Linked DNA regions of Phytohabitans houttuyneae. The protein of the gene in region 1 interacts with the protein of each later gene in a pairwise test. Links are inferred from orthologs where the notes say so. Each region holds a gene or a part of one and is shown in the gene's direction. Other genes may lie near its edges. The genes, in order: rpe and eno.

Region 1 (10,839 bases):
GTTGTCGGACAGCACCTCGTACGCGCCCCCGCCGCCCCGGACGATGCCGGAGAAGCCCTGGACCGGCTGGTCGGCGAAGGGCGGTACCACGCCGTTGATCGGCGCGGTGCCGAGCGCGGCGCCGGACGGGTCGCTGGCCGGCACGTACGTCTGCGCCGGCAGCGACGCGAACCCGGTGAGCGTGGGCGTGCGTACGTCGTCGTGGTCGTGTGCCGGGGTGGGGGAGGCGGCGAGGCCGAGCGTGAGCGCGGCGACACCGGCGGCGGTACCCACCCGGATGGCGATTGATCGCATGAGCGCGGACGGTAGGTGCACCGGATGAACGCCCGGTTGCGCAGCACCGCACACCGGACTCCGTAGACTGGTACGCCACCCCTTTTCCGTACGAGGGAGTCTTCCCGTGACCGTCCAGCCCATCCGAGTGTTCGGCGACCCCGTGCTCAGGACGCCCGCCGAGCCGGTCGTCGACTTCGACGCGGAGCTGCGGCGGCTCGTCGCCGATCTCACCGAGACCATGCAGGAGGCCAGCGGGTGGGGCTTGCCGCGCCCCAGCTCGGCGTGGGGCTGCGCGTGTTCACCTTCGACGTCGACGACGTGCTCGGGCACCTGATCAACCCGGAGCTCAGCTTTCCCGACGAGGAGGAACAGGACGGCCAGGAGGGGTGCCTGTCCATCCCCGGCCTCTACTTCGACACCAAGCGCCGGATGAACGTGGTGGCCAAGGGCTTCAACATGTACGGCGACCCGGTGCGCATCGTCGGCAGCGAGCTGATGGCCCGCTGCGCACAGCACGAGACCGACCACCTCGACGGCGTGCTCTTCATCGACCGCCTCGACCCGGAGGCGCGCAAGGAGGCGATGAAGGCGATCCGGGCCGCCGAGTGGTACAACGACGCCGCGCCGCCCACGGTCAAGCTGAGCCCGCACGCGTCGTCCAGCAGCCCCTTCGGTCTGGGTCGGTGACGCGTGCGCCTTGTCTTCGCCGGTACCCCGGCCGTCACGCTGCCCGCGCTGGACGCCATCGCCGCGTCCGGCCATGACCTCGTCGCCGTGGTGACGCGGCCCGACGCTCCCGCCGGGCGGGGCCGCCGCCTGGTGCGCTCGCCCGCCGGTGCCTGGGCCGACGAGCGGGGCATCGAGGTGCTCACACCGGCCCGGCCGCGCGAGCCCGAGTTTCAGGCCCGCCTCCGCGAGCTGGCCCCGGACTGCGTACCCGTCGTGGCGTACGGCGCGCTGGTGCCCAAGGAGGCCCTGGAGATCCCGAAGCGCGGCTGGATCAACCTGCACTTCTCGCTGCTGCCCGCCTGGCGCGGCGCCGCGCCGGTCCAGCACGCCGTGCTGCACGGCGACACCGTCACCGGGGCGAGCGTCTTCCAGTTGGAGGAGGGCATGGACACCGGGCCGGTGTACGGCACGCTGACTGAGGAGATCAAGCCCATCGACACCTCCGGTGACCTGCTCGAACGGCTGGCCGTCTCGGGCGCCGGCCTGCTCGTCGCGGTGCTCGACGCGATCGAGTCGGGCGCCGCCCGCGCCGTGCCGCAGCCCGCCGACGGCGTCTCGCTCGCCCCGAAGATCACCGTCGACGACGCCGAGGTGCGGTGGTCGGAGCCGGCCTTCGCGGTCGACCGCCGGGTCCGCGCGTGCACGCCGGCGCCGGGGGCCTGGACCACGTTCCGCGGCGACCGCCTCAAGCTCGGCCCGGTCCGCCCCATCCGGTACGGGCCGGAGCTCCAGCCCGGCGACCTGCTCGTGGAAAAGGAGCGCGTGCTGGTGGGCACCGCGACCGATCCGGTGGCCCTCGGCGAGGTGAAGGCCGCCGGGAAGAAGTCGATGCCGGCGCTCGACTGGGCGCGCGGGTTGCGCCTGGACACCGCGGAGCGGTTCGCGTGAGGGGCGGGGTCCGCACCCAGCGCGCCGACCTGCCCCGCCGCGCGGCGTACGAGGCGGTGGCGGCCGTGAACCGCGACGGCGCGTACGCCAACATCGTGCTGCCGCACATCCTGCGCGACCTGCGGCTGTACGGGCGGGACGCGGCGTTCGCCACCGAGCTGACGTACGGCACGCTGCGCCACGAGGGCACGCTGGATGCGATCATCGGCTCGGCGGCCGGGCGCGACGTGGCCCGGATCGACCCGCCGGCCCGCGACGCGCTGCGCCTCGGGGCGTACCAGTTGCTGCACACCCGCGTGCCCGCGCACGCCGCCGTCTCCGCGACCGTCGACCTGGTGCGGTCGGTGGCGGCCGGCGCGACAGGCTTCGCCAACGCGGTGCTGCGCGAGATCGCCACCCACGACCTGGACACGTGGATCGGCAAGGTCGCGCCCCCGTACGAGCAGGACCCGGTCGCGCACCTCGCGGTCGCCGACAGCCATCCACAGTGGATCGTGCGGGCGTTCAGCGAGGCGCTCGGCGGCGACCTGGACGAGACCACCCGCCTGCTGATCGAAGACAACCAGCGGCCGCCGGTGCACCTGTGCGCCCGCCCCGGCCGCGCCGACGCGGTCGAGCTCGCCGACGAGGTGGGTGGCGCGCCCGGCGCGTTCTCGCCCTACGCGGTGTACCTGCCCGGCGGCGCACCCGGCGACCTGCAAGCGGTGGTCGAGGGGCGCGCGCACGTGCAGGACGAAGGCTCGCAGCTCGTCGCCGCCGCGCTCACCAACGCGCCGCTGGAGGGGCCGGACGCCCGGTGGCTCGACCTGTGCGCCGGCCCGGGCGGCAAGGCCGGGCTGCTCGGCGCGCTGGCCGTCGAGCGCGGCGCCGAGGTGACCGCGGTCGAGGTGGCCGAGCACCGCGCCCGCCTCGTCTCGCTGGCCACCCGCGGCCTCCCGGTGACCGTGCTGCACCAGGACGGCCGGGAGGAGCTGCCCGGTCCCGCCTTCGACAGGGTGCTCGTCGACGCGCCCTGTACCGGCCTCGGCTCGCTGCGCCGCCGCCCCGAGTCGCGGTGGCGCCGCCAGCCGTCCGACCTGCCACCGCTGACCCGGCTGCAGCGCGAGCTGCTCGTGGCGGCGTTCACGGCGGTGCGGCCGGGCGGCCTCGTCGCCTACGTGACCTGCTCGCCGCACCTCGTCGAGACCCACGTGACGGTCACCGAGGCGGCGCGCCGCAGCGGCCTGCCGGTCGACCTCGTCGACGCCCGCCCGTTCCTGCCGGCGGGGATGCCCGGCCTCGGCGCCGGCCCGACGGTCCAGCTGTGGCCCCACCGCCACGGCACGGACGCGATGTTTCTCGCGCTGCTCCGCCGCGGCTAGGCCCTGCTACCGCGACGCCCGCGGTGGCCCGGAGGGTCGCCTTCGGCCGGTCTTTGGGGTGAGGCCGTGGATCGCGCAGGGTGAGGCCGCGGGAGCAGCGGTCCGGACCACCGCGGACGTCGCGGTAGCCCGGATCTGCTTCTCGGTTTGGATCCTGTCCCGTCGCCTGCCGGGACGCCGCGGTCAGCGGATGCGCAGCGCGCCCGGTCCGGCGCCCTTCATCGAGCGGCGCAGGTCCTGGTCGCTGATCCACATGAAGCACTGCACGCCGCGGTCGCCGTTGGCCCACTCGTCCTCGTCCGGGAAGTAGATGATCGTCCCGGTGCGGAACTTGATGTTGCCGTCGTTGGGCACCTTGGCCCACTTCGCGACCACGCCGCGGCAGCCGTCGTGGGCGCGCTGCGTGTTCTTCTCGAAGTCCGCGTACGACGTGTCCGGCGCGGTCCACACGCCGGCGAACTCGGCGCCGTGCGCGGTGCCGCAGGTGACCGCGTTCATCGCGCTGATCGAGGTGCCGCCGCTGATGATCGCGCGGAAGCAGCCGTACGCGATCGGTGCGGCCGCCTTCAGCACGTCCTTGAGGTTGCCCGAGCGGCGCTTGACCTCGTTGACGTCGAGCGACTCGATCTCGGCGACGTCGCAGCGGAACCAGCGGCTGCCGCCCTCCCACGCCTGCGTGGCGGGGTAGTAGATGTACAGGTCGAGGCGGCCGCCGCGCCAGTCGCCGCCCAGGTACTCGTTGACCTTCGTGTTGCACTCTTTGAAGGCGGCGCGTGCGGCCTCGGTCGACGCCTTCGGCGGCTCAGTCGCGTCGGCCGCGGTGCCGCTGACCTGACCGACGAACACCGTTTCGAAGTGGTGCTCGGTCGCACAGTCGATCGGGTTGTAGTTGGCACGCGATATGTACAGCTCGTCCGGCAGCGAAAGGTGGCACACGCCCACCTCGGGCACGAACGGTGTCGCCTCGGGCTGCGCCTTCCAGTCGTCCACAAGCTTGCCGTCGACTCCGGCCGGATTGCCGCAGCCGGCGAGTAAAGCCGCCAACAGACCACCCAGAACCGCTACGCCCACCACGCGTCGCATACAGCTGCCCTCCCCAGGGTCCCGCGCCCGGCCGCAGCATACGGCACACGCGCCACCGTCCCGTCCCGCTCCCGGGCCGTGACGCGCCGCCGCACGCCTGGACCTGCGCGTTTCGCCGCGCGACCCGGCACCGGCCCGCCGGACCCGCCGAACGTCCACCACGGACGCGGTTGTCGCACCAGACATTGCCAACCGCTGTGCCCGGCTCCGTACACTGTCGGGGGTGAGCGCACCTTCGCCGGTCGTCGCGCCGAGCATCCTCGCCGCCGACTTCGCCCACCTCGCCGACGAGGTCCGCGCCGTCGAGGGCGCCGCAGACTGGCTCCACGTCGATGTCATGGACAACCACTTCGTGCCCAACCTGACCATCGGCCTGCCGGTGGTGCAGAGCCTGCGGGCGGCGACCACGCTCCCGTTCGACGTGCACCTGATGATCGAGGACCCGCGGCGGTGGGCGCCGGGCTACGCGGACGCGGGGGCGTACAACGTGACCTTCCACGTCGAGGCGTCGGACAACCCGGTCTCGCTGGCCAAGGACCTGCGCGCCGCGGGCGCGAAGGCGGGGCTGGCGATCGACCGCGACACGCCGATCGAGCCGTACCTGGAGCTGCTGCCCAGCTTCGACACGCTGCTGATCATGACAATCAAGGCCGGCTTCGGCGGGCAGAAGTTCCTCCCGGCGATGCTCGACAAGGTCTCCGCCGCCCGGCGGCACGCCAAGGCCGGCCACCTGGAGCTGCGCATCGAGGTCGACGGCGGGATCGCCGAGGACACGATCGCCGAGGCGGCCTCGGCCGGTGCGGACGCCTTCGTGGCCGGCACCGCGGTGTACAGCGCGGAGGACCCGGCCGAGGCGGTGCGCAAGCTGCGCGGCCTTGCCGCCCGGGCGATGGCCGGGCCATGACCGTGGACCCGGCCGTCGAGCGGCCCGACCTGATCCTGGTCGTCGACGACGACCAGGACATCGCGCGCTTCGTGAGCGTCAACCTCAAGATCCATGGCTTCGAGGTGGTGCTGGCCGGCGACGGCATGGAGGCGCTCGAGCTGGTCGAGCAGCGCCACCCCGACCTGGCCGTGGTCGACCTGATGATGCCCCGCATGGACGGGCTGGAGCTGACGCGGCGCCTGCGGGCCAACCCGATGACCTCCGCACTCCCCGTGATCATGCTTACCGCCAAGGGCATGACCGTCGACAAGGTGGTCGGCCTCACCGCCGGCGCCGACGACTACCTTGTGAAGCCGTTCGACACGCTGGAGCTGATCGCCCGGGTGCGCTCCACGCTCCGGCGCAACCAGGAGTTCCGCGAGGTCTCGCCGCTCACCGGCCTGCCCGGCAACACCCGCGTGCGGCGGGAGATCCTCGACCGGATGCGCAGCGGCACCGACTACGCGGTCGGTTACGTCGACATCGACCGGTTCAAGAGCGTCAACGACGTGTACGGGTTCGAGCGCGGCGACGAGTTCATCACGGCGCTGGCCCGCAGCATGCACCGCGCGGTGGTATCGGCCGGGCTGCCGCCCGCGTTCCTCGGCCACATCGGCGGCGACGATTTCGTGATCGTCTGCCACCCCGACCAGATCCTGCCGCTGACCCAGCAGGCGGTGGTCGACTTCGAGCAGGCCGCCGACGAGCTGTACGACCCGGAGCACGCCAAGCGGGGCTACGTGCTGGTGCCCGACCGCCGCGGCAACCTGCTCAAGGCGCACCTGGTGACGCTCTCGATCGGCGTGGCGCAGTCGACGGCGACCGGCCGCAAGTACGCCGACCCGCGCGAGGTCATCGCGGTCGCCTCGGAAATGAAGAAGGTGGCCAAAAACCAGCCGGGGTCGTATATCGCGGTCGATCGCCGCAAAGCGGACAGCGGGAACGACGGCCCCAAGCTGTGATGTTGACCGCGTCCCATGGTGCGCCGCCCTCACATGCGTGTAAGACTCGATGGGTAACCCACCACGCGCTGGCGGGGCTCGGTGAAATTCCGAACCGGCGGTAATCGGGGCGCAATGCCCGGAGAGCCCGCGACCCGGTCGTAGCCAACGGCCGGTGGACCTGGTGTAAGTCCAGGGCCGACGGTCAAAGTCCGGATGGGAGTTAGCGCGCGGGACGGAGGCACCCCTGGATGGGGTCGGTTCGCCGACGCCACCGGAATCTGCCGCCCCAACGCCACCCCATCTCCCTGCCCGCGCACCCCGGCCGGCATTGGAGAGGGACGCCCATGGCGAGCGTTGACGAGGCGATGACCCGCGCGATAGCGCTGGCCGCCCGCGGGCTCGGCACCACAAGTCCCAACCCCGTCGTGGGCTGCGTCATCCTCGACACCGGCGGCGACGTCGTGGGCGAGGGCTTCCACGCGTACGCGGGCGGTCCGCACGCCGAGATCGTCGCGCTGGCACAGGCAGGGGAGCGGGCCCGCGGCGGTACCGCTGTCGTCACGCTGGAGCCCTGCGACCACACCGGCCGCACGGGCCCCTGCACGGCCGCCCTCATCCGCGCCGGCGTGGCCAACGTCGCCGTCGCCGTCGCCGACCCCAACCCGCTCGCCGGCGGCGGTGTGGAGACGCTGCGCAAGGCCGGCGTCGAGGTGGTCACCGGCATCCGCGAGAGCGAGGCCGAGCAGGGCAACATCGCGTGGCTGACCGCGGTGCGGCGGGGCTGGCCGTACGTGATCTGGAAGTACGCCGCGACGCTCGACGGCCGCTCGGCCGCCATCGACGGCACCAGCATGTGGATCACGTCCGAGGCGGCCCGGATGGACGTGCACAAGCTGCGCGGCACCGTCGACGCCGTCATCGTCGGGGTCGGCACCGTCCTCGCCGACGACTCGCGCCTGACCGCGCGCAACCTGCGCGACGGCACCCTCAACATCCGCCAGCCGTTGCGCGTGGTCGTGGACTCGACGGGTCGTACCCCCGAAAAAGCCCGCGTGCGCGACGGCGCCGCACCGACCTGGGTGGTCACCACGGCGGACGTCGGGACCGGCCCTGACGGCCGGGTCGACCTGGAGGCGCTGCTCGCGGGGCTCTACCAGCGCGGAGTCCGGGCCGCCCTGCTGGAGGGCGGGCCGACGCTCGCCGGCGGCTTCCTCGCCGCCGGGCTGATCGACAAGATCATCGGGTACGTGGCGCCGAAGCTCCTCGGCGCCGGATCTCCCGCGCTCGCCGATGCGGGCGTGCACACCATCGCCGAGGCCATCGACCTGGAGTACACCGAGATCGCCCAGGTCGGGCCGGATCTGCGCTTCACCGCCACACCGCGAAAAAGGGAGGGCTGAACGTTGTTCACGGGGATTGTCGAGGAACTTGGCGAGCTGGTCCGGCTGGACTGGCACGGCGACGGCGGCATCGCCGCGCTGCGCGGTCCGCTCGTCGCGTCGGACGCGCGCGCCGGTGACTCGATCGCGGTCAACGGCGTGTGTCTCACGGTCGTGGAGGTGGACGGCGGGGGGTTCACGGTCGACGTGATGAAGGAGACGTTCGACCGTAGCGCGCTCGGCACGCTCGCGCCGGGCGACCCGGTCAACCTCGAGCGCGCCGCCACGCTGGGCACGCGCCTCGGCGGCCACCTGGTGCAGGGGCACGTCGACGGGGTGGGGCGGATCGTGTCCCGGACGCCCGGAGATCGGTGGGAAGACGTCACGATCGAACTTCCTCCGGGTCTTTCCCGTTACGTGGTGGAAAAGGGGTCGATCACCGTGGACGGGGTATCGCTGACCGTCGTCGCGGTGGACGACTCGTCGTTCGCGGTGAGCCTGATACCCACCACGCTCGCGCTCACCACTCTCGGGCGTAAAGGCGCCGGAGACCTGGTAAACCTGGAGGTCGACGTGATCGGCAAGTACGTGGAGAAGCTCCTGGCGGCTCCGCCGGCGCCCAGCGGCGCCACGCCCGCCGCGGAGCTGGCGGACGGAGTGTCGGCATGAACACCATCGAGGAGGCCGTCGCCGAGTTCGCCGCGGGACGGCCGGTGATCGTCGTGGACGACGAGGACCGCGAAAACGAGGGCGACCTGATCTTCGCCGCCGAGCTGGCCACGCCGGAGCTGATGGCGTTCATGGTCCGGTACACCTCCGGGTACATCTGCGCGCCGGTCACGGAGGCGGACGCGGACCGGCTCGAGCTGCCCCCGATGTACCACATCAACCAGGACAAAAGGGGCACAGCGTACACGGTGACCGTCGACGCGCGCGAGGGCGTGAGCACCGGCATCTCGGCGGCCGACCGGGCCCGCACCGTGCGGCTGCTCGCCGACCCGGGCACCGACGCCACCGCGCTCAGCCGGCCCGGCCACGTCGTGCCGCTGCGCGCCAAGAACGGCGGCGTGCTGCGCAGACCCGGCCACACCGAGGCCACCGTCGACATGGCGGTGCTCGCCGGCCTGCGCCCCGCCGGCGTGCTGTGCGAGCTTGTCAACGACGACGGCACGATGATGCGCCTGCCGGACCTGGAGAAGTTCGCGGTCGAGCACCACCTCACGATCATCACGATCGCCGACCTTGTGGCGTACCGCCGCCGCGTCGAGAGCCAGGTCGAGCGGGTCGCCGAGGCCCGCCTACCCACGCCGCACGGCGTCTTCCGCGCGGTCGGGTACCGGGCCGAGCTGGACTCGGAGGCCGAGCACGTGGCCCTGGTCTACGGCGACCTCGGCGACGGCGAGGACGTGCTGGTGCGCGTCCACTCCGAGTGCCTCACCGGCGACGTCTTCGGCTCGCTGCGCTGCGACTGCGGCCCCCAGCTGCAGGCCGCGCTCGCCCGCGTGGCGACCGAGGGCCGCGGCGTGGTGCTGTACATGCGCGGGCACGAGGGCCGGGGGATCGGGCTGCTGCACAAGCTGCAGGCGTACCAGCTGCAGGACCTGGGTCGCGACACCGTTGACGCCAACCTGGAGCTGGGGCTGCCGGCCGACGCGCGCGACTACGGCACCGGCGCGCAGATCCTGTATGACCTGGGTGTGCGCTCGATGCGCCTGATCACCAACAACCCGGCGAAGCGTGCCGGGCTGTCGGGGCACGGCCTGCGCATCGTGGGCCGCGAGTCGCTGCCGATCCGGCCGCACCCGGAAAACGTGCGCTACCTGCGTACGAAGCGTGATCGCATGGGGCACATCCTGGATGGCCTGGGAGATGTGGTGGAGGGTTCCGCGTAAATGGCAGGTTTTGGAGAGCCCGGTGTGTCCACGGTGGACGCACGCGGGTTGACCGTCGGCATCGTCGCCGCGCGCTGGCACGGCGACCTCACCGACCACATGCTGGCCCGCGCGATCGAGGCCGCCAAGGCATGCGCCGCGGCCGACATCGTGGTGGCCAGGGTGGCCGGCTCCGTGGAGCTGCCGGTGGTCGCGCAGGCACTCGCGCGCAGCTGCGACGTGGTGGTCGCGCTGGGCGTGGTCGTACGCGGGGCCACCGCCCACTTCGACTACGTCTGCAAGTCGGTGACCGAGGGCCTGACGCGGGTCGCTCTCGACGCGTCGAAACCCGTGGCACACGGTGTGCTGACGGTGAACACCATCGAGCAGGCCCGCGACCGCGCCGGCCTGCCCGGCTCGGCCGAGGACAAGGGCTGGTCCGCGACGGTGGCGGCTTTGGACGCGGCATTGGCGATCCGCGCGCTGTCCGTCTGAGCTCTTGACGGCGCCGCCGCTCCCGCGAGGAGTGGCGGCGCCGCGCCCGTTTCGGCCTGGGCTGGCGGCGCCGCGCCCGTTTCGGCCTGGGCTGGCGGCGCCGCGCTCGTTTCGGCTTGGGCTGGCGGCGCCGTGCTCGCTTCTTTTCCCAAGGTGGCGCGGCCCGGGTGCCGTGGGCGGCGAGGCCGCCAGAGCCTAACGACGCTGCGCTACAGGCGGCCGGCCTCGATGATGCGGCTGAGAAACTGGCGCGTGCGGGCCTCGGCCGGGTCCGCGAACACCTTCTCCGGCGGCCCCTGCTCCAGCACCCGCCCACCGTCCAGAAAGCACACCCGGTCGGCCACCTGCCGCGCGAAGGTCATCTCGTGCGTGGCGAGCACCATCGTGACCCCGTCCGACTTCAGGTCGCGGATCATCGTGAGCACCTCGCCGACCAGCTCGGGATCCAGGGCCGACGTCACCTCGTCCAGCAGGAGCAGCCGCGGCGAGTTGACCAGCGCCCGCACGATCGCGACCCGCTGCTGCTGCCCGCCCGACAGCCGGTCCGGGTAGGCGTCGGCCTTGTCGGCCAGCCCCACCCGCGCAAGCCACTCCCGGGCGGTGGCGACCGCGGCGGCGCGGGGTACCCGGTGCACGCGGATCGGTGCCAGCACGACGTTTTCCAGGACGGTCATGTGTGGAAAGAGGTTGTACGCCTGAAACACGATGCCGATCCGCTGCCGCACCTTGTCCTGGTTGACCCGCGGGTCGGTGATGTGCTCGCCGTCGAGGTGGATGGTGCCGTCGTCGAGCTCTTCGAGCAGGTTGACGCATCGCAGCAGCGTCGACTTGCCCGAGCCGGACGCGCCGATCAGCGCCACCACCTCGTGCTCGGCCACGTCGAGGTCC
Region 2 (10,917 bases), 2.4 Mb from region 1 along the record:
AGGCGGCGCTGCGCCGGGCCGCGCTCTCGTATGCCGGGGCGGTGCGCGCGGCCGAGGCCGGCTGAGCCGTCAAACCCACGGCCAGGCCGAGCGCGACCACGAGGACCCCCGCGCTCTGTCCGGGGTCGGGCAGCTGGCCGGCCTGGATCGCGGCGGTGACCAGCGTCGCCACCGGCATCAGGCCGACGATCATTCCGGCCCGCTCGAGGCCCAGCCGCTGCAGCCCGGTGAACCAGGCCACGAACGCCACCACCGTCATCAGCAGCGCCAGGTACAGCAGCGTGGTCCCCTCCACCGCCGTCGGCACCCGCCACTGCGCCACCTCGCCGGTCACGAGGCCGCCGAGGAGGAGGAGCGGGACGGCGAGCCCGCAGCTGTACGCGGCCACCCTGATCGCGCCGAGCCTGGGCAGCACCGCGGCCGCGAGCAGCGAGAAGAGCACCTCGCCCACCAGCGCGCCGAGCGAGGCGAGCACCCCGATCGCGTCCGCCCGGCCGGAGCCCTGCACGAGGGCGGTACCGCCGACGACCACGGCCGCCGCCACCACGATGCGGGTGGACGGGCGGGCGCCGCGCAGCAGCGGGGCGAGCAGCGCGAGGCCAAGTGGGGCGGCGCCGATCACGGTGCCGACCACGGCCGCGTCGGCGTGCGGCAGGGCGATGAGGATGCAGGCGTTGAACGCCGCGAGCCCGGTCGCCGCCAGCACGGTGAGGATGCCCAGCTCGCGCCGGGTCGGGCGGACGCGCCCGCGGACGAGCAGGGCGAGGATGAGCGCGGCCAGCGCGTACCGGAGGGCCTGGCCGGTGAGTGTGGGGTAGTCGAGGATCAGCTGGCTCAGTGACACCGAGCTGCCGACGATCACCATGCCCGCGATGCAGAGCAGCGCACCCGTCTTCATGCAAGCGACGCTATGGTGGCAATGGTCCACGAGACAGGGCCACTTTCGCGCCATGATGGAGGACCACTTTGTGGGAGACGCTGGTCCAGCTCGACCGCGGCCGGCCGGGCCTGGCCGACCAGCTCATCGACGCGCTGCGGGACGCGATCGCCGACGGCCGCCTGGCGCCCGGCACGCGGCTCCCGTCGAGCCGTGCCCTGGCCGCCGACCTGAAACTCTCCCGCGGCGTGGTCGTCGAGGCCTACGAGCAGCTGGTGGCCGAGGGGCGCCTGCTGTCCCGCCAGGGCGCCGGCACCGTCGTCGCGCGGTTGATCAGGGAGCCGGTGGAGCGGCGCGCCGGCGACCGGCCCGACCAACTCCCTGATCAACCGCACATGCTGCTGCGGCCGGGGTGCCGGACCTGGGGATGTTTCCGCGGAGTGCCTGGCGGCGGGTCTACGAGACGACGCTTACCGGCATGGTGGACGCGGTCCTGGACTACGGGGATCCGACCGGGGCGCCGCGGTTGCGGGCGGAGTTGGCCAGCTATCTCGGTCGGGTGCGGGGAGCGCGGGTCGAGGCCGGCGCGGTCGTCGTCACCACCGGCGCGGCGCAGGGGTTCGCGGTGCTGGCGGCGGCGTTGCGGGCGAGCGGGGCGTCGACGATCGGGTTCGAGGAGCCGGGCAGTTACGGGGTGCGGGGACACCTGGAGAGCCACGGGCTGAAGCTCGTGCCCGTGCCGGTCGACGGTGACGGGCTCGACGTGGCCGCGCTGGAGCGCACCGGCGCGCCCGCGGTCTTCGTCACGCCGGCCCACCAGTTTCCGTCCGGCGTGGTGCTCGCACCGGCACGCCGGGCGGCGCTGGTCGAGTGGGCGCGGCGCACCGGTGGGCTGATCGTCGAAGACGACTACGACGCCGAGTTCCGCTACGACCGCGACCCGGTCGGCTGCCTGCAGGGCGTCGCGCCGGACGCGGTCGCGTACATCGGCTCGGTCAGCAAGGCGCTCGCCCCGGCGCTGCGGCTCGGCTGGCTCGCCGTACCCGAGAAATGGCGGGAAGCGGTGGTCGAGCGGAAGGCGTGGGCCGACCTCGGCGGGCCTGTCCTTGAGCAGCTCGCGTTTGCGGAGCTGCTGGCCGGCGGCGGGTACGACCGGCACCTGCGCCGGACCCGCCTGGAGCACCGCCGGCGGCGGGACGCGCTTGTCGCTGCCCTGCGGCTGCACCTGCCCGGGCTGCGGATCTCCGGCGTCGCGGCGGGCCTGCACCTTGTCGTCGAACTTCCGGACGATGTGGACGACGAGGCGCTTGCCGAGCGGGCACGCGCCGCCGGGCTCGGCCCGCTGCCGCTGTCCCGCATGCGCCTGACCGGTGGCGGACCGCCCGGCCTCGTGATCGGCTACGCGGCGAACCCGCCGGGCGAGCTGGAGACGGCGGTCTCGGTTCTGGCGGCGCTGGTGGCCGCGTCGCACGCGCCGAGGCGCTAGCGTCTTCGTATGGCGCAGTTCGTACCGCTCGCTGAGCGCATCGTCGACGCAGTCCTGGAAAGCAACCCGGCGCTCGCCTCCTATGTGGGCGATCACCGGTTCGACGACCGCTTGCCCGACCTGTCGGCGAGCGGGGTGGCAGCCCAGGTGGCGATGCTGCGCGACGCCGGCAACGCGCTGGCCGAGGTCGACGCCGACTCCCTCGACCCGTCGGAGCAGGTCGACCACGCCGTGCTGTCGGCGCTCGTCGAGCGCGGGCTCTTCGAGGCCACGGAGGTGCGCGGGCACGAGTGGGACCCGCTCGAGCACAACCCGGCTCCGCTGATCTACAACCTGATCGCCCGCCCGTTCGCGGCGACCGAGGAGCGGCTGGGCAGCCTCGCGGGCCGCCTCGCCGCCGTGCCCGACGCGCTGGCCACCGCCCGCGCCACGCTGCGCGACAGCCCGCGGGTCCACGTGGAGACGGCGGCGGGGCAGTTTGCCGGCGCGGCCGCGCTCGTGCGCGAGGAGGTGCCGGAGATGCTCGCCGCAGCACCCGGGATGCGAGCCACCGTGTCACCGGTGGCCGAGTCCGCCGCGGCCGAGCTGGACGCCTTCGCGGCATGGCTGCGTTCCAGGGTGGACGCCGCGGGCCGCGATCCGCGTCTGGGGCGGCGGCTGTGGGAGGCGCGCCTGTGGCACACGCTCGACACCGAGCTGCCCGCGGCGCAGGTGCTCGCCCGCGCGCAGGCAAACCTCGAGCGGGTCACCGAGGAGATCCGCGCGGCGGCGGCCGAGCTGGTCGGTGGTCCGGCGGACGACGCGACGGTACGGCGTGCGCTCGACCAGCTCGCCACCCAGCGCCCTAACGAGGAGTCCATCGTGGACCTCGCCAAGGTGACGCTCGGCGAGACCACCGAGTTCGTCCGCGCGCACGACCTCGTCGGGCTCGTCGACGACCCGTGCGAGATCCTGCCGATGCCCGAGTTCGCGCGCGGCGTCGCCGTGGCGTACTGCGACGCGCCCGGCCCGCTGGAGACGGCCGACCTGCCCACGTTCTACTGCATCGCGCCGGCGCCGGGAGACTGGCCGGCGGAGCGGGTCGAGTCGTTCTACCGCGAGTACAACGACCACATGATCCGCAACCTCACCGTGCACGAGGCGATGCCCGGCCACTTCCTGCAGCTCGCGCACGCCCGCCGCTTCCGCGGCACGACCCGGGTGCGGGCGATCGGCACGTCCGGCCCGTTCGTGGAGGGCTGGGCCGTCTACACCGAGGAGCTGATGGCCGGCCTCGGCTTCGGCGGGCTGCCGGTCCGCCTCCAGCAGCTCAAGATGCAGCTGCGGATGAGCATCAACGCGATCCTCGACCAGCTCGTGCACTGCGAGGAGCTGTCCGAGGCGGACGCGATGGCGCTGATGACCGGGCCCGGCTTCCAGGAGGAGGGCGAGGCGGCCGGCAAGTGGCGGCGTGCCCTGCTCACCTCGACGCAGCTCTCCACGTACTTCGTCGGCTACACCGAGGTCGCCGAGATCGCGGCCGCCCGCCCGGCCGGCACGTCGCCCCGCGAGTGGCACGACGCGATGCTCGCCCACGGCTCGCCCCCGCCGAGGCACCTGCGCGCGCTGCTCGGCGTCTGATCCCGGCCGTCCGAGGGAACCGGACGCGGCCACGCGCCTGTACCGGTGTGAGCATCCCGACGGCGACAGACGTGGCGTCGAGTGGCCGGTCAACGCTTCAACTGGGCCACGTCGTGGTGGCGCAAGGTGCGGCGGGAGCAGGGCACGCTCACCGAGGAGCGGCATCCCCGTACCGCCGCGACCGACCCGGCCGCCCTCGCCGCCCGCGAAGCCCTGGCGCGGCTGCCGCTCGCCCAGCGCGCTGTGATCGTCTGCCGGGTACTGCTCGATCTGTCCACGGCCGAGACCGCCGACGCGGACCTTCTCTGCGACCGGCTCGTGATCGCCGGGGTCGGCCCGTCCGCCTGCCAGGTGCGGGTGGTCGGCACGCGCACCCGAACCTTCGCGGACCACCCGCTGACCCGGCGGGGCTGCGAAGACGCGGGCAGCATCAAGATCTCACCCGACGGCCGCCTGGCCGCGATCACCTACCAGCGCGCGAACGCGCCGCGCGTGGCCGTCATCGACCTGGCCACGGGCGCGCCGCGCGCCGACACCCAGATCCAGGCACCGGCCGGCGCGGGCCAGCCGGCGAGGGGCGGACCCAGAAACCCTGCGCCTGGCAGGGCCTGGTTCGCCGGGGAACCCGGCGAACCATAGTGGTCACCGCCCTAAATGTCAGGCGCCGGAACGCTTGTCGACGACCTTGGCGCCCGCGGGGAGCGCGAAAGCGTCGGGGTCGGCCGTGTCGCGGAAGCGGGTCATCGCGATGTCGACCGCGCTGCCGTCCACCGCGCCGGCGAAGCTGCCGAGCACGCCGTCGGTCGTGATGCAGGCGTCGAAGGCGGAGGCACCGGCGTCGCGCACCCCGCGGACCTTGACACAGGTGGCCGGCCGGCCGGCGATCGTGGTGTCGCTCTGGTCGATCGTGGCGTCGGTGTCCAGAGCCGCCGCGGTGAGGAGACCGATGACCACGGTCGGGGCGATCAGGCCGTGCGCGCCCGCGTCCTTGAACGCGGCGACCGCCGGCTCGTTGTTGGGGGACGGCGCGGCCGTGAGCGTGCAGGTCATCGCGGTGCCGGTGCGGCGGCAGTCGGCGGTGGCCTCGTCGGTGACCGTGAGCTTGCCGTCCGGGTAGATGTACGCCGAGCGCAGCGGGGACTGGGCCTGGGCGATCGTGGCGGAGCCGCCGCCGGGCAGCTGGTACTCCGCCGAGTAGGTCAGCTCTCCCGAGCCGTCCAGCCGGCTGGCCAGCTCGTTGACGAGATCGGCCCGGTCCATCACCTGGCCGGCGTCGCCGCAACCGGCCAGCGCGGGGCCCAGGGCCACCACCGCCAGCGCGAGCGGGAGGAGGCGGGCGCGGGGCATGGGGGCAACCCTGCTTGATTCGGCCCGATGGGCGCAACTCTGATAACGCGGCGGCGAGTCGGGTCGTTCGCCCTGATTGGTGCTCGAACAGCGGGTGGGTTCGCCCGGGGTACCCGGCAAACCGCCGTGGTCACCGCACTAGGCTCATCGGCGAAGCCTCGGCCGCAGTGCGGCGGCCCGTGAAAACCTAGGCGAGGAGCGTCACAGTGGCCACCATCGAGGGAATCGTCGCGCGGGAGATCCTCGACTCGCGCGGCAACCCGACCGTCGAAGTCGAGATCGGGCTCGACGACGGCACGATCGCTCGCGCGGCGGTGCCGTCGGGCGCCTCCACCGGCGCGTTCGAAGCGGTCGAGCTGCGCGACGGCGACAGCGACCGGTACAACGGCAAGGGCGTCGAGAAGGCCGTTGCCAACATCGAGGACCGCATTGTCCCCGAGCTGATCGGCTACGAGGCCAGCGAGCAGCGTGCCATCGACCAGAAGATGCTCGACCTGGACGGCACGCCCAACAAGTCGGATCTCGGGGCAAACGCCATCCTCGGCGTGTCGCTCGCGGTGGCGAAGGCCGCGGCCGCCAGCGCCGAGCTGAGCCTGTTCCGCTACGTCGGCGGGCCGAACGCGCACGTGCTGCCGGTGCCGATGCTGAACATCCTCAACGGTGGGGCGCACGCCGACTCCAACGTCGACGTGCAGGAGTTCATGATCGCCCCGATCGGCGCGCCGACCTTCCGCGAGGCGCTGCGCGCCGGCGCGGAGGTCTACCACGCGCTCAAGTCGGTGCTGAAGAAGAAGGGCCTGTCGACGGGGCTGGGCGACGAGGGCGGCTTCGCGCCGAACCTGCCGACCAACGCGGCCGCGCTCGACCTGATCGCCGAGGCGGTGGCTGCGGCCGGACTGCGGCTGGGCAACGACATCGTGCTCGCACTGGACGTGGCGGCGACCGAGTTCTACAAGGACGGTGCGTACGTCTTCGAGGGCTCGCCCAAGCCGACCGACGAGATGATCAATTACTACACCAAGCTCGTCGACTCGTACCCGATCGTGTCCATTGAGGACCCGCTGGCGGAGGACGACTGGGCGGGCTGGTCGGCGTTCACCGCGGCGCTCGGCGAAAAGATCCAGATCGTCGGCGACGACCTCTTCGTGACCAACCCCGAGCGGATCGCGCGCGGCATCGCGGAGAAGGCGGCCAACTCGGTCCTCGTCAAGGTCAACCAGATCGGCTCGCTGACCGAGACGCTCGACGCGGTCGACCTCGCCCACCGCGCCGGCTTCACGTGCATGATGAGCCACCGCTCGGGCGAGACCGAGGACACCACGATCGCCGACCTTGCCGTCGCCACGGGCACCGGCCAGATCAAGACCGGCGCGCCGGCCCGCTCTGACCGCGTCGCCAAGTACAACCAGCTGCTCCGCATCGAAGAGGAGCTGGACGACGCGGCGCGGTACGCCGGGGCGGCCGCTTTCCCGCGGTACCATCTGTCCTAGTTGATCTAGGCCCTGTTTCGAAATCCTTGCCGGGCTCCGCCGGGCCCAGACGACGACCGGCGGCGTCGGCCGTAAGGCCGCATGAAACAGGGCCTAGGGCTGCGACTGTCGGCCCGGGCTCGCCTCGCGGGCCCGGCACCGCGGCCAGGTCGCGGCCCCGGCCTGCGGGGAGGACGTGATGACGCAGAGGCTCACGCCGGGCGGGCAGGGTCCCGCCCGGCGCCCGGGACAGCGCAGCCGGGCCGCGCCCCCGCGGACCGGACGCCCGGTGGCCCGGGTGCCGAAGCCAAGGACAGCGGTGACACCGGCCGCTCCGCCAACCGCCCGGCCGCCCGCCGCGCACCGGTGCGCCGCACCAACGCGCCGCAGCCGCGCCGCTTCACCGGCCGGGCCACCGTGCTGCTGGTGGTGCTGATCGCGCTCGCGCTCGGCTACACGTACCCGGTGCGCGTCTACCTGACCCAGCAGTCCGACATCGCCCGCATGGAGCAGGCGCAGGCGGACCAGCGGCAGCGGATCAGCGACCTGAGCGAGCAGGCGGCGCTCTGGAGGGATCCGAAGTACATCGAGATCCAGGCCCGCAAGCGGTTCTACATGGTCAAGCCGGGCGAGGTGCCGCTCGTGGTGCTCACCGGGGCACCCGGGGCGGCCAACGAGTCCGGCGCGCCGCCGCAGGAGGGCGAGAGCCAGCCCGCCAACCCCTGGTACGACACGCTCTGGTCCAGCATCCAAGCCGCCGACAGCACGGAGAGCGACTAGTGAGTCCGCTACCGCCCGAGCCCGCGACGGCCGCCGACCTCGACGCGGTGGCCGCCCAGCTCGGCCGCACGCCCCGCGGCACCCGCGCGGTGGCGCACCGTTGCCCGTGCGGCCTGCCCGCGGTGGTCGAGACCCGCCCGCGCCTCGCCGACGGCACGCCGTTTCCGACGCTCTACTACCTCACCTGCCCGCGCGCGACCTCGGCCTGCAGCCGCCTGGAGTCCGCCGGGCTGATGAAGGAGATGGAGGCGCGGCTCGCGACCGATCCCGACCTGGCCAAGCGGTACCTCGCTGCGCACGAGGACTATCTGGCCCGGCGCGAGGAGATCGAGCACGTGCCGGAGATCGAGGGCACCTCTGCCGGCGGCATGCCGGGGCGCGTCAAGTGCCTGCACGTGCACATGGGGCACGCGCTGGCGGTGGGCGCGGGCGTCAACCCCTTCGGCGACGAGGTGGTCGAGCAGGTCGGCGCGTGGTGGGCGGACGGTCCATGCGTGACGTCGTGATCCGCCGCGCCCGCACCGCGGACGTGCGGGCCATCCGGGACCTGATCGACACGTACAGCGAGGAGCGCCGCCTGCTGAGCAAGGCGACGGTGACGCTCTACGAGGACGTGCAGGAGTTCTGGGTCGCCACCCAGGGCGCCGACGGCCCGGTCGTGGGCTGCGGCGCGCTGCACGTGATGTGGGAAGACCTGGCCGAGATCCGCACGGTCGCGGTACACCCCGCCAGCCGCGGCCTGAAGATCGGCCACAGCATCGTCGCCGAGCTGCTGGACGTCGCGCGCGAGATCGGAGTCGCGCGCGTGTTCGTGCTGACGTTCGAGACCGGGTTCTTCGGCTCGTTCGGCTTCGTGGAGATCGACGGGGCGCCGGTGCCGCCCGCGGTGTACGAGCAGCTGCTCCGCTCGTACGACGAGGGCGTCGCCGAGTTTCTCGGCCTGGAGCGGGTAAAGCCCAACACGCTCGGCAACACCCGCATGCTCCTGCACCTTTAGAGGCCTCCAGGAGATCCAACCCAAACCAGACGCGAGCTACCGCGACGCCCGTCGTGGTCCCGACCGTTGCTCCCGCGGCCTCACCCTCCGCGTCCGGTTCAGCTCAACCCGCGAGGGGTGGCTGGAGCTTGCGCAGGAAGCGCCGGAAGTGGGGGTCGAACACCTCGCCGGCGGCCTCGACCTCCCGGCGTGTCCACCACCGGGCCTCGCGAAACTCTCCGCTCTCCGGCACCACCCAGCCGCGGTCGCCCTCGACCAGGTACCAGATACTCACGTCGGTGTGCCCCGCGCCCACGCCACCGGTGACCGTCGCGGTCAGGAAGAGGGGCCGTGCCTCCACCTCGACGCCGAGCTCCTCGCGCCCCTCGCGGCGGGCCGTGTCGGCCGGGTGTTCGTCCGGGTCCACGTGGCCGCCCGGCGGAAGCCACAGGCCGGCCTTGACGTGGTCGACCAGCAGGATGTCGCCCTCGGGGAGACCGGCACCACGTACGACACGAGGTGCCGTGGCGGTGTGGCCGGCTTCTCCCGGCGGAAGACGTCGTCGGTGCTCTCCAGCCAGCGGAGCGTCTCCCGCTGATGGGTCGCCTCCACGGCGTCCAGGGGTGTGAGTGCCGCGACGATCTCGTGGACGGCGGCGACCGGCGGGCGCATCCCGATAGGGTCTCACCCATGACGAGGGTGGCGGCGATCGACTGCGGTACCAACTCGATCCGCCTGCTGGTGGCCGACCTTCCGGCGGCGGGCGGGGACGCTCCGCTGGTCGATGTGGTGCGGCGCATGGAGATCGTCCGCCTGGGTCAGGGGGTCGACCGCACGGGGCGGCTGGCGCCGGAGGCGATCGAGCGCACGCGGGTGGCGCTCGCGTCGTACGCGGCGCAGATCCGCGAGCTGGGCGCCACCCGGGTGCGGATGTGCGCGACGTCGGCCACCCGCGACGCGGCGAACGCGGGAGACTTTCGCGCCATGGTCGTGGAGACGCTGGGTGTCGAGCCGGAGGTGGTGAGCGGCGACGAGGAGGCGCGCCTCTCGTTCACCGGCGCCGTGCGTGGCCTGGCCGCGGAGCCGCCCTACCTGGTGGTGGACATCGGGGGCGGCTCCACCGAGTTCGTGGTCGGCGAGTCCACCGTGGAGGGTGCGATCTCGGTCGACATCGGGTGCGTGCGGATGACCGAGCGGCACCTGCACAGCGACCCGCCCACGCCCGCCGAGGTCGCCGCCGCCACCGGCGACATCACCGCCGCCGTCGACCGCGCGCTGGCCGCCGTGCCGGGCCGCGAGGCGCGGACGCTGGTGGGCCTGGCCGGCTCGGTGACGACGGTGGCCGCGATCGCGCTGGGCCTGTCCGAGTACAACCCGAGTCGCATCCACCATGCCGTGGTGTCGTACGACGCGGTGGCCAAGGTCACCGGCGACCTGCTCGCGATGACCACCGCCCAGCGCCTGGAGATCCCGGTGATGCACCCGGGCCGGGCGGACGTGATCGTCGCGGGCGCGCTGGTGCTCCGCGTCATCATGGAGCGCGCCGGCATGCCCGCGGTCGTGGCGAGCGAGCACGACATCCTCGACGGCATCGCGTGGAGCATCCAGCCCACACCGTGAGTCAGCCCGTGCGGCGCAGCTCCGCGCGGGACTGCTCGCGCGGGTCCGACTCGTCGCGCGACCACCACCACGCGTAGCTGATCGCTCCCGGTTGGGGCAGGAGCAGGAGGATGCGGGCCACCAGCGGCCCCTCGTACGCCGTGAACTCGCCCGGCTTGGTCTGCGTGAAGCGCACCACACCGGGCAGCTCCAGGCAGGCGACGTGCAGCTCCAGGCGCCCCGCCTCGCCGGCCACAAGCACCGTGTGCTCGATGTGCTGCAGGCCGTTGTGGTCGTTGGTGGCCTCGTAGTCGAGGGTGACCGCGCGGCCGCGAATGGCCGACGACACCGCCATCCGAGCCACGAAGGGTCCGCTCTCGGGGCCGTCGCCGCGCCCACGGTAGACGCCAGTGGCATTTGCCAAGCGCCCCAACACATCCTCGCCCTGCACGGCGACACACTAGCCTCTCGTGGCACTACTACGGGCTTGACGGTACTTCGCAGTGCAGAGTAGCGTCCACGCCCGTGGACACCACCCAGTTGCTCAAGGGCGTCCTGGATCTCGCGGTGCTGGCGGTGCTCAAGGAGGGCGACGGCTATGGCTACGACATCCTGCGCCGCCTCCGCGCGGCCGGGCTCGACGAGGTCGGCGACGCCTCGGTCTACGGCACGCTGCGCCGGCTCTTCCAGGCTGGCTTCCTGACGACCTACGTGGTCCCGAGCGAAGAGGGGCCGCACCGTAAGTACTACGGGCTCAACGCCA

The links.
Region 2: the proteins of rpe (region 1) and eno interact in binary tests that used the Escherichia coli proteins (3 or more experiments, as listed by UniProt). The link is inferred for Phytohabitans houttuyneae from one-to-one orthologs.

Annotation. Positions count from the first base shown.
Region 1 is NZ_BLPF01000001.1:795,699-806,537, reverse strand. The notes cover bases 3,499-6,400. They hold rpe (ribulose-phosphate 3-epimerase), read left to right. Parts: upstream 3,499-4,560; coding sequence 4,561-5,241; downstream 5,242-6,400. Other genes in these bases: Phou_RS03690 (response regulator), read left to right, coding at 5,238-6,224; Phou_RS03700 (septum formation family protein), read right to left, coding at 3,499-4,298. Outside these bases: Phou_RS03720 (esterase-like activity of phytase family protein), read right to left, coding at 1-294; fmt (methionyl-tRNA formyltransferase), read left to right, coding at 967-1,893; Phou_RS03705 (RsmB/NOP family class I SAM-dependent RNA methyltransferase), read left to right, coding at 1,890-3,254; more of Phou_RS03700, read right to left, coding at 3,438-3,498; bifunctional diaminohydroxyphosphoribosylaminopyrimidine deaminase/5-amino-6-(5-phosphoribosylamino)uracil reductase RibD, read left to right, coding at 6,551-7,606; Phou_RS03680 (riboflavin synthase), read left to right, coding at 7,610-8,254; Phou_RS03675 (bifunctional 3,4-dihydroxy-2-butanone-4-phosphate synthase/GTP cyclohydrolase II), read left to right, coding at 8,251-9,477; ribH (6,7-dimethyl-8-ribityllumazine synthase), read left to right, coding at 9,478-9,951; Phou_RS03665 (amino acid ABC transporter ATP-binding protein), read right to left, coding at 10,161-10,839. UniProt on the Escherichia coli protein: Catalyzes the reversible epimerization of D-ribulose 5-phosphate to D-xylulose 5-phosphate.
Region 2 is NZ_BLPF01000001.1:3,223,397-3,234,313, reverse strand. What follows is about bases 4,699-7,678. They hold eno (phosphopyruvate hydratase), read left to right. Parts: upstream 4,699-5,536; coding sequence 5,537-6,820; downstream 6,821-7,678. Other genes in these bases: Phou_RS14285 (DUF501 domain-containing protein), read left to right, coding at 7,579-7,678; Phou_RS14300 (hypothetical protein), read right to left, coding at 4,699-5,330. Outside these bases: Phou_RS52635 (nucleoside triphosphate pyrophosphohydrolase), read left to right, coding at 1-65; Phou_RS14315 (aminotransferase-like domain-containing protein), read left to right, coding at 1,305-2,363; Phou_RS14310 (DUF885 domain-containing protein), read left to right, coding at 2,373-3,983; Phou_RS14305 (hypothetical protein), read left to right, coding at 4,065-4,622; more of Phou_RS14300, read right to left, coding at 4,641-4,698; more of Phou_RS14285, read left to right, coding at 7,679-8,085; Phou_RS14280 (amino-acid N-acetyltransferase), read left to right, coding at 8,070-8,576; Phou_RS52630 (NUDIX domain-containing protein), read right to left, coding at 8,680-9,006; Phou_RS52625 (hypothetical protein), read left to right, coding at 8,965-9,153; Phou_RS14270 (Ppx/GppA phosphatase family protein), read left to right, coding at 9,255-10,175; Phou_RS14265 (hypothetical protein), read right to left, coding at 10,177-10,518; Phou_RS14260 (PadR family transcriptional regulator), read left to right, coding at 10,680-10,917. UniProt on the Escherichia coli protein: Catalyzes the reversible conversion of 2-phosphoglycerate (2-PG) into phosphoenolpyruvate (PEP). It is essential for the degradation of carbohydrates via glycolysis.